DNA from 3 places in the Alteromonas sp. W364 genome. Region 3 is predicted to be linked to each of the others. Evidence: predicted binding sites of a transcription regulator. Region 3 holds the regulator's gene; each other region holds the start of a gene.
What was found. The regulator FliA, encoded in region 3, starts transcription of late flagellar genes. The targets are predictions, from matches to a motif close to CTAAAGNTNNNNNNNNNNNNGCCGATA.

Region 1 (3,283 bases), on a different contig from region 3:
GAGCCAGCTGAAAATGAACCGTTTTCACGAATACGAATAACGATCTGCTGTCCAAGATTTTCAACATCCACAGCACCATCTTTGATTTCCTTTTGAAGGAGATCTTCCACTTTCTTTGTGTTTTGTTCGGTTTGTTCTTTGGTGGAAGCTGACGCTGCAGCTGCCGCAACCTGATTCGCCGTTTGTGACGATTGACCGCCGCGGAAAGTACCTCTTTGTTTCTGTCTACCACCCGCATTATCTTCCTCGCCATCTTGGAAGTTCAGCATTGGCTTTGTAATTTCTTGGGTAATTTGCTGCACGGTTTCAATTGGTGTTGGGTCGGGCTTGCCTGGTCTGAACTCCATAGCAATCACACTGGTACCTTTGGGAATATCTTTTAGTTCGATTTTGTTTTGCACACCAAAAGCAAACTTCATTGAGCCCGCTATTTGTTTAAACTTCTTCACGTCCATTTCAGAGAATGAAAGTAACAGTACAAAGAAGCACATCAATAAAGACATTAAGTCAGCAAACGTCCCCATCCAAGCGGGTAGCCCTTCGGGGGGACATTTTGGGCATTCGTCATCCACTACTCTGTCTCTCCAGAAGCACGCTTACCTTCGGCGATGTAACCTTTTAGTACACCTTCAATGACACGCGGGTTTTGGCCATCAGCAATACCTAGAATACCATCCAATATAAGACTCTGGTTCAACTTTTCTTCAGCCGCTCTGACACTTAATTTAAAGGCAATTGGCAAACATACGATGTTTGCTAAGAAAGCGCCATAAAGGGTAGTTAACAATGCAACAGCCATTGCGGGACCGATTGCTTTTGGATCATCCATATTTGATAGCATGGCTACCAGACCAATCAATGTACCAATCATTCCCATTGCAGGCGCAACATCGCCCAATGATTTAAAAATAACAGAGCCAGCATCATGGCGCTCAGAAGTGTTGATAATATCTTTACCCATGGTCGTTCGGACAACGTCAACATCGTGACCATCAACTAACATGTCAACTCCCTTTTGCATAAAGGAGTTATCTATTTGCGCCTCTTCCAATGCTAAAAAGCCGCCTTTTCTAGCAGCATCTGCCATCTCAACGATCTTTTCGATCAGTTCCTCTGGGCTCTGAATTTTGAACATGAAAGCCTTTCCGGCCACCTTTCCAGCGCCAAGAAACTGAGCGAGTGGATATTGTGATAAAACAACGAAAATTGAACCACCAAAAACGATCAAGACTGAAGGTACATTGAAGAACATACCTAAATCACCGCCAAGGATCATTGCCATTAAGACAAAGCCAATTGCGCCAATCATGCCTATAAGGGTAGCTAAATCCACCTGTCGCTCCTAAAATGCCTGCTGTTTATCTGAAGAAATTCACTCGGATGTGAAGTCTACCGCCTACTTAAAAAATCGCGGTATCAAGTTTAATACCTTTGTATTTTGAACAGTTTTAAGCTGTCTATAGCGTTAACGGCAATTCCCATTAAAGCTTTATGTGTGAAGCTACATTTTATATGGAATTATCGTCAAATAGGTGGAAACTCGTTGACCTTATAAACCGCCTCAGTTATGGTTCTGCCAATGCTTTTAGAGGAAAATAATAAGTCCAATGACTGAACAAAAAACAACGTTTGAAGCGGCAATGCTAGAACTAGAACAAATTGTGACCGAGATGGAAAAAGGTGACATTCCACTGGAAGAGTCATTGAAGAAATTTGAACGCGGTATTCAACTTGCCAGGCAAAGCCAGCAGCAATTGAAAGCTGCCGAGCAAAAAGTGCAAATATTGATGCAATCGAATGGTGGCGAAAGCTTAGAAGAATTTGAAGCTGAAGAGCCATAGAACCAGATGCAAGTTCATGATATTCAAGCAGCATTGCAGCAAAGAATTGACGATAAACTGACCCAGTTCATATCTCAGCAGTGCTTAATTGCGGAAGAATTATCTGCGGCAATGCAATATAGCTTATTTGCAGGCGGGAAAAGAATGCGTCCGCTTCTACTTACTTTAGTAGGCGATATGCTAGGTGCACAAAAAGATGATTTAGATGTTGCGAGCATGGCAATTGAGTGCGTGCATGCTTATTCACTTATTCATGACGACTTGCCAGCGATGGATGATGATGCTTTACGAAGAGGCAAGCCAACAAACCATATTAAATTTGGTGAGGCAACCGCAATACTCGCAGGTGATGCCTTACAAACCTTGGCTTTTGAAATTGTGTTGAACCACCCTCTTTCAGAAAAAGCGGAGAATAAACGTTTGGAAGTAAGTCGAATTCTCGCTCATGCTTCAGGTCTTAACGGCATGTGCGCTGGCCAAAGTATCGACTTAATGGCGACTGGTAACACTATCTCACTAGATGCACTGACAGAATTACACCGTTTGAAAACAGGGGCTCTACTAGAAGCATGTGTTTCTATTGGTGCGGCTTTAGCGCCCGATGTCGATGTTCAGCACATCAGCACATTACAGAGTTATGCACGCACCATCGGTTTAGCATTTCAAGTACAAGATGATATTCTGGATGTTGTATCAGATAGCGAAACCTTAGGTAAACCGCAAGGTTCGGATTCTGAACTTGATAAAAACACCTTTGTGTCACACTTGGGCTTAGAGGGCTCTCAAAGCTTTCTGCAGAAATTACATCATGAAGCGCTACAAGCCTTACATTCGTTGCCATATGACACCGAGAACTTAGTCGCTTTTACCGATTATCTGGTGACTCGAAACAATTAGTTTCATAATTAGCGCAACAAGCACCTTTTTAGGTAAAATAATCATTAAAGCCGCAACATAATATTCGCAGAATACTGTTATAATTAGCGAAGTTGATGCAGTAACGACAGAAGACAAAACATACATGACACTAGATTTAGCTAACTACCCTAATTTGGCAAAAGCGAACATACCTGAAGAGCTAAGAAAACAGCCAAAGGAATCGCTGACCAAAATAGCCAATGAATTACGCCGCTATTTGCTTGATAGCGTCAGTCAAAGTAGTGGCCATTTCGCGTCTGGATTAGGCACAGTCGAATTAACCGTCGCTTTGCATTATGTTTACAACACCCCCTTCGATCGTCTTATTTGGGATGTGGGCCACCAAGCATATCCCCATAAAATTCTGACTGGTCGCCGTGATCGCATGACAAGCATTCGTCAAAAAGGCGGATTACACCCCTTTCCTTGGCCGCCTGAGAGTGAATACGATACTTTTGCTGTTGGACACTCATCTACTTCTATTAGTGCTGCTTTGGGCATGGCAATAGCCGCAGAAAAAGAGG
Region 2 (3,283 bases), on a different contig from region 3:
ATATACCCATCTTAGCTCAATGCCAAGCTGGCACCCATGTTCAGTTTGTTGAATGTGATGTTGATACAGCGCGTGAAATGCTATTACTACGTCATGATAAGTTTCAGCGTTGTTTTGGTTTGAGTTAAGTTTTGACTATAAGCAGTACCTTGTGATGACAGGAGAGTGGATATGCACAAAGTGTTTTTGAATGGCGATTTTGTCGATGCTGATAAGGCCAGCATTTCACCTATGGATCGAGGCTTTTTATTTGGCGACGGCATTTACGAAGTGATACCCACTTATTCTACTAAGCCGGTTGGCTTAGGTCTGCATCTTGCCCGCATGAATGAAGGCCTAAAGGCAGTTGGCATAGAATATCAGGCTGATGAGGCACAATGGCGTAAGGTTATTGGTGACTTGGTAAAACAAACCGACTCAGATTCACAAGCTGTGTATATCCATATTAGTCGTGGGGCTGACAAAAAGCGTTTTCATGCCTACCCAAAAGGTATTCAGCCGACTGTGTTTGCTTATGCTTTCGACATTGCACCGAGTCAAGACTTACAATCCAAGCATACTAAAACCTACCATGTGACATTGGCTGAAGACTTACGTTGGCAGCGTTGCCATATTAAGTCCACTTCTTTGTTAGGCAATGTGATGCATTTTCAGCAGGGACAAGAAGCAGGAAAGGATGAGGTGATTCTCTACAATCAGCAAAATGAGGTTACAGAGGCTGCCGCGTGTAATGTTTTTATCGTTAAAGATGGTCGAATTGCAACACCTCCCTTAGACAATCACTTGCTTCCCGGGATTACAAGGCGAATTGCCATTGACGCTATCCATAAATATACCTCATTGCCTGTTGATGAGAGAGTCGTCAGCCTTGATGAATTGAATGAAGCAGATGAAGTTTGGATAACGAGCTCTAGCAAAGAACTTGGGCCCGTACTCAGTATTGATGATAAAAAAGTGGGTAATGGAGAGCCAGGAAAAATATGGCGAGAAGCGCAAGAAGCCTACAACAAACACAAGTTCAACTGTTAGCATTACTGAGCTAAAAACTGGCTACGAACCTTGAATATAACCGCGGTGGCCAGTCTTTGCTCGTAGAGTAGTTTATTCTGAGTCTTCGTTCTCACAATTCACTTTTTTACACTCACCATAAAGATATAAGCTGTGATTCGTCAGCTTCATATTATTCTGTGCAGCAATTTCGTCTTGCCTTTTCTCTATAACATCATCTTCAAACTCGAAGACTTTGCCACAAGTTAGGCAAACTAAGTGGTCATGGTGTTCCTTGTGGCTGATTTCAAAAACCGACTTTCCACCTTCAAAGTGGTGGCGATTCAGTAAGCCAGCATCATCAAATTGGTTTAGGACTCTGTATACAGTTGCAAGGCCGATTTCTTCACCTTGATCGATCAATATTTTGTAAACATCTTCAGCGCTAATGTGCTGATTTTGCGGCTCTTGTAGTATTTCCAATATCTTCAAACGTGGAAGTGTTACTTTTAGTCCTGCTTTTTTTAATTCTTTATTTTGGTCCATGAGATACTTCGCCGTAAAAACTTGAAATATATTATAGGTGACTTGTAAAGATTTAACAGTATCTGCCGTAATATTTATAATATAATGTTTAAAAGAAATTAAATTGTTGATAAAAAATACGGATAGTTACTCAAGATATGGAAATTTAACTCAATCAGCGTTTAGAAATATGAGGTCGTATTGATTGATATGAAGAATTTACATTTCAGGAGTGATGCATGGCTAATATGATGCGACAACTCACCGTTGTTCGTAAAATGATCCTCGGCTTCAGCGGCCTAGCTGTGTTGTTACTTTTGACTAGCTTTATGTCGTACTTTGGTTTGCAAGATATTAAACAATCTGCGAACACGGTTGTTCAAGAAAAAATGCCAATGCAAAAAGCAATGAACACTGTACGCACTGAAATTCTCTCTCTTTCTAACTTGTCTTTGAAAGCCTTTTACGAAAAAGACGCGCAAGCGCTTGAGCAAATTAAAAACGATTTCGATAGCTTAGTGGATGAACTTAATACTGGCATTGAATCTTTGCGTAACTTTGTATCGGATGAAAATAAGTCGTTGCTTGAATCAAATGTGAAAGCGTCAACTGAATTTATTCGTCAAAGTGAATTGATGTTCGCCGATCTAGCCGCGATTATAGAGCTTAGAAAAGTCCTCGCAGTGGAAAGTGAAAATGCTTTAGCCATTGCAGACGAGGCGAGTGCGCTAATGCTCGATCTTAGCTATGTTGAGGGCGACGGTCGAGATTTTGAAGCCTTGGTTGGTATGGGTAACAACATCGACAATAAACTCACGCTAGTATTAAGCTTGATGCAAGAACTGTCGCGAGCTGAGAGGAAAGATACTATCACCCAAACAATTGACGATTTGGATTATAATATTGCCAATATTGAAGCGGATTCGACCTATCTGAATCGCTTAGCTGAAGGTGTCGAAAATGATGGCTTAGTCGACATGTTCAATGAGCAATACGCTCTGTTGAAAGAAGTACTTTCGTCTGACGATGGTGTTTACGCCATGCACAGAAAACGACTGGGCTTAAACCTAACAATACAGCAGTATCATGACCTTGCAAATGACGCTCTTCTGCTTACCAATGAATCTTTATTGGTGTTGTCTGAAAATATCAATGCATCAACATTACAAGGACAAGAAGATATCCTAAACACGGTGTTGAGTAATGAAATTAAGAATGTTGTCGTTTCCTTATTGGGGATTAGTGCTACGTTTATTCTTGCCCTTATTGCCACCAGAAGTATTGCAAAACCACTTAAGTCTGTGAACAAACGATTGAAGGTACTGAGTAGTGGTAATTTGACTCAGCGAATGAACGATGAAGGTTTTGATGAATTCGCAGAGTTGTCAAAAAACGTGAACCGATTAATCGATTCATTGCGCGCTCTTATTGGCAGTATTCATGAACAAGAAGAAGTGCTGACTGAGATCACAGATAAAAGTATTCAAATGGGAGATCGCAGCTTGCAGCAAGTGGCGGTTCAGCAGGAGCAAATTAGTCAAACTTCGATCAATACTTTGCAGGTAAAAGACACTAGTTTGAATAATCTCCAGCAAATTACGGCTGCAAATCAGCAAATGTCACAGGCGATATCGCAGACAGATGACGTCATGGGGCTTGTGCAAGAAAGCCGTAGACAGGTTGATGAGCAGGCAATACAAGCCGAACAATCTGCAAAAATTATTCATCGATTGGGTGAAAATAGTAACAAAATTGGCAGTATTTTAGATGT
Region 3 (3,283 bases):
TAAGTGTGGCGATTGAAAATGACCTTAGCCTAAGCTACGTAACGGATGGACAGCGAGTCCCCGAAGATATTAAACTGGCAGATGCAAAGAATTTAACCATGGTGGCGTCAAAGCTTTATAAAAAGTATGGATTGGCGCATACTACACTATCAAACACTGCCAAGGGTATGAGAGCAGTATGATAGAAGATCAGGCGAGTAGCTTACGAAAAATGAATCAATCGAAACTAATAAAAGTCATAGCAGTTACAGGTGGTAAAGGCGGCGTTGGTAAAACCAATGTGTCTTTAAACTTAGCGATATCACTCGCTAAGCAAGGTAAGCGTGTAATGGTGCTTGATGCCGATTTAGGCTTGGCTAACGTTGATGTCTTGCTTGGTTTGCGCGTTGATAAGAATTTATCACACGTTTTGCGTGGCGAATGCACGCTTGATGACATTCTAGTAACCGGTCCTCACGGTATCAAAATCGCGCCAGCAACTTCAGGTTCGCAATCAATGGCTGAATTGAGTTCTACGGAACATGCAGGTTTGATTCGAGCGTTCAGCGAACTGCGAACCGATATAGACGTATTATTAGTGGATACTGCCGCTGGCATCTCAGATATGGTAATGAGCTTCTCCAGAGCCGCACAAGACGTTTTAGTTGTAGTGTGTGATGAACCTACTTCATTAACCGATGCCTATGCACTGATTAAAATTCTGAATAGAGAGCACGGTGTATTCAAGTTTAAGATTGTTGCGAATATGGTTCGCAGCGATAAGGAAGGAAAGGAATTATTTAGTAAGCTTTCCAAAGTTACAGGGCGATTTTTGGATGTTGCATTAGAATTAGTGGGAGTTATTCCATTTGATGAAAATATTCGTAAATCTGTACGTAAGCAGGCTGCTATTGTCGATGCATTCCCATCTTCACCAGCAGCAGTGGCGATTACTAAATTAGCCGAAAAATCGATGTCTTGGCCTATCCCGGCGCAGCCTGGTGGTCATCTCGAGTTTTTCATTGAGCAATTAGTATCGAGAAACGAATAGGTATTTAATCAGTGAGTAACAAAGTGGCAGTCTATCAACAACAAATTGATAAAAACCAACTGGTTGAGCGGCATGCTCCGTTGGTGAAAAGAATTGCTCATCATCTAATGGCAAGGTTGCCAGCTAGTGTCCTTGTGGACGACTTGATTCAAGCAGGGATGATTGGTTTGCTAGAAGCAGCCAAGAACTTTGATGGCTCTAAAGGTGCAAGTTTTGAAACATTTGCTGGTATTCGCATACGCGGCTCAATGCTTGATGAAATTCGAAAAGGCGACTGGACTCCGCGTTCAGTGCATAAGAATAGTCGAGCTATCACGGAGGCAATTTCGCAAGTTGAGAAAGCCACCGGAAGAGACGCAAGAGATATTGACGTAGCCGAAAGGTTGCAAGTATCGGTGCAAGACTACCATCAAATGTTAAACGAAGTGAATGCAGGGAAGTTAGTTGGTATCGAAGATCTTGGCGTAAGCGAAGACGTGCTAACAACGGATGCAACAAAAGGCGAAGACAGTCCTTTTGAAGATATGGTGCAAGGATCATTTCAGAAAGCGCTAGCGCGGGCGATAACAACATTACCAGAGCGAGAAGCGATTGTACTCTCACTCTATTATGATGAAGAACTTAACTTGCGTGAAATTGGAGAGGTACTTGAGGTGAGTGAATCTCGGGTCAGCCAAATTCATAGTCAAGCGATGTTAAAGTTAAAGTCTAAGATGCAGTCATGGCGTACAGCCGACTAAGTTTTAGTCCCAATTAGTGTAGTTATTTTTATTCCTCAACGGAGGCTGTTTTGGATAAGAACATGAAGATCTTAGTTGTTGACGATTTTTCAACAATGAGACGTATCATTAAAAATTTATTAAAAGACTTGGGTTTTACAAGTATCCAAGAGGCAGATGACGGTAATACCGCTCTACCTATGCTTCAGCAAGGCGATTTTGACTTTGTTGTCACTGATTGGAATATGCCAGGCATGCAGGGTATCGATTTACTCAGAGCAATTAGGTCTGACGACAACCTCAAGCATTTACCCGTGTTAATGGTGACAGCTGAAGCGAAGAAAGAACAAATCGTTGCGGCGGCTCAAGCCGGAGTAAATGGTTATGTTGTGAAGCCATTCACTGCTGCAACATTGAAAGAAAAACTAGATAAGATCTTTGAGCGTTTAGGCTAAACAGCGATATTTCTTTATGGGGTAACGTTGAATGACAACGACCGACAGAGACCTAGTTTCCCTCGATGAAGCGAAACTCCTGGTAGAGTACCTTGAGAAAGGCGAACGCGAACAAGCGAATGCCTTAGTCGATACTATTACCATGCGTGAATCTACCGAACTTTTTTCCGAAGTGGGTAAATTAACACGACAATTACATGATTCTCTTAATTCTTTCCAAGTAGACGAACGAATTGCCAATCTGACTCAAGACGAGATCCCAGATGCGCAATCTCGATTAACATACGTCATTGAAGAAACGGAGAAAGCAGCCAATGCAACGATGGATGCAGTTGAAAAAAGCATGCCGTTGGCTGAAGGTTTGAATGAAAGATTGATTTCTATTGCACCCGAATGGCAAAAGCTAATGGGCCGTCAAATTGAGCTCGGTGAATTTAAAAGCCTCTGCATTGAGATGGATAAACTCATTTCCGACGCCACTCATGACTCTGCAACACTTAATTCCTTACTCACTGAAGTACTCATGGCTCAGGGTTATCAAGACCTAACCGGCCAAGTAATTCGACGGGTTATTGAGTTGGTGAAAGAAGTTGAAGACAGCTTAGTTTCTATGCTTACAGCGTTCGGTGATGCCAGTGAGAAGAAACAGCATGAAGATAATCCTCAAAGTTCTAAGAAAGATACCGATACAGTAAAAGCCGAAGGGCCAATTATCGATGCAGAAACACGAGACGACGTAGTAAGTGGGCAAGATGACGTTGACGATCTGCTGTCAAGTTTAGGGTTTTAGGGGAGCCGACAAATGTCGTTTGAAGTTGACGAGGACATATTACAAGATTTCTTGGTTGAAGCCGGAGAGATTCTTGAACAACTCCAGGAACAACTTGTTGACCTAGAGAATAATCCAGAAGATGCGGATTTGTTGAATGCGATCTTCCGTGGTTATCATACTGTCAAAGGTGGTGCAGGTTTTCTTGCGCTAGGTGAACTCGTCGATATCTGCCATGGTGCCGAAAACGTTTTCGACATCATGCGTAACGGGCAAAGGACACTGACACCAGAGTTAATGGATGTTATTT

Region 1: the regulator FliA is predicted to act here: its motif matches at 1,467-1,493, upstream of pomA (flagellar motor protein PomA).
Region 2: the regulator FliA is predicted to act here: its motif matches at 1,578-1,604, upstream of RM556_RS02545 (HAMP domain-containing methyl-accepting chemotaxis protein).

The regions. Positions count from the first base shown of each region.
Region 1 is NZ_JAVRID010000006.1:17,851-21,133, forward strand. Features, by position in the region: gene RM556_RS10730 (flagellar motor protein MotB) at 1-572, opposite strand, end outside; gene pomA (flagellar motor protein PomA) at 572-1,333, opposite strand; gene xseB (exodeoxyribonuclease VII small subunit) at 1,608-1,841, shown strand; gene ispA ((2E,6E)-farnesyl diphosphate synthase) at 1,848-2,738, shown strand; gene dxs (1-deoxy-D-xylulose-5-phosphate synthase) at 2,863-3,283, shown strand, end outside.
Region 2 is NZ_JAVRID010000001.1:589,381-592,663, reverse strand. Features, by position in the region: gene RM556_RS02560 (hypothetical protein) at 1-128, shown strand, start outside; gene RM556_RS02555 (aminotransferase class IV) at 172-1,029, shown strand; gene fur (ferric iron uptake transcriptional regulator) at 1,102-1,533, opposite strand; gene RM556_RS02545 (HAMP domain-containing methyl-accepting chemotaxis protein) at 1,752-3,283, shown strand, end outside.
Region 3 is NZ_JAVRID010000004.1:158,111-161,393, forward strand. Features, by position in the region: gene flhF (flagellar biosynthesis protein FlhF) at 1-182, shown strand, start outside; gene RM556_RS07915 (MinD/ParA family protein) at 179-1,030, shown strand; gene RM556_RS07920 (RNA polymerase sigma factor FliA) at 1,042-1,770, shown strand; gene cheY (chemotaxis response regulator CheY) at 1,821-2,204, shown strand; gene RM556_RS07930 (protein phosphatase CheZ) at 2,236-2,994, shown strand; gene RM556_RS07935 (chemotaxis protein CheA) at 3,007-3,283, shown strand, end outside.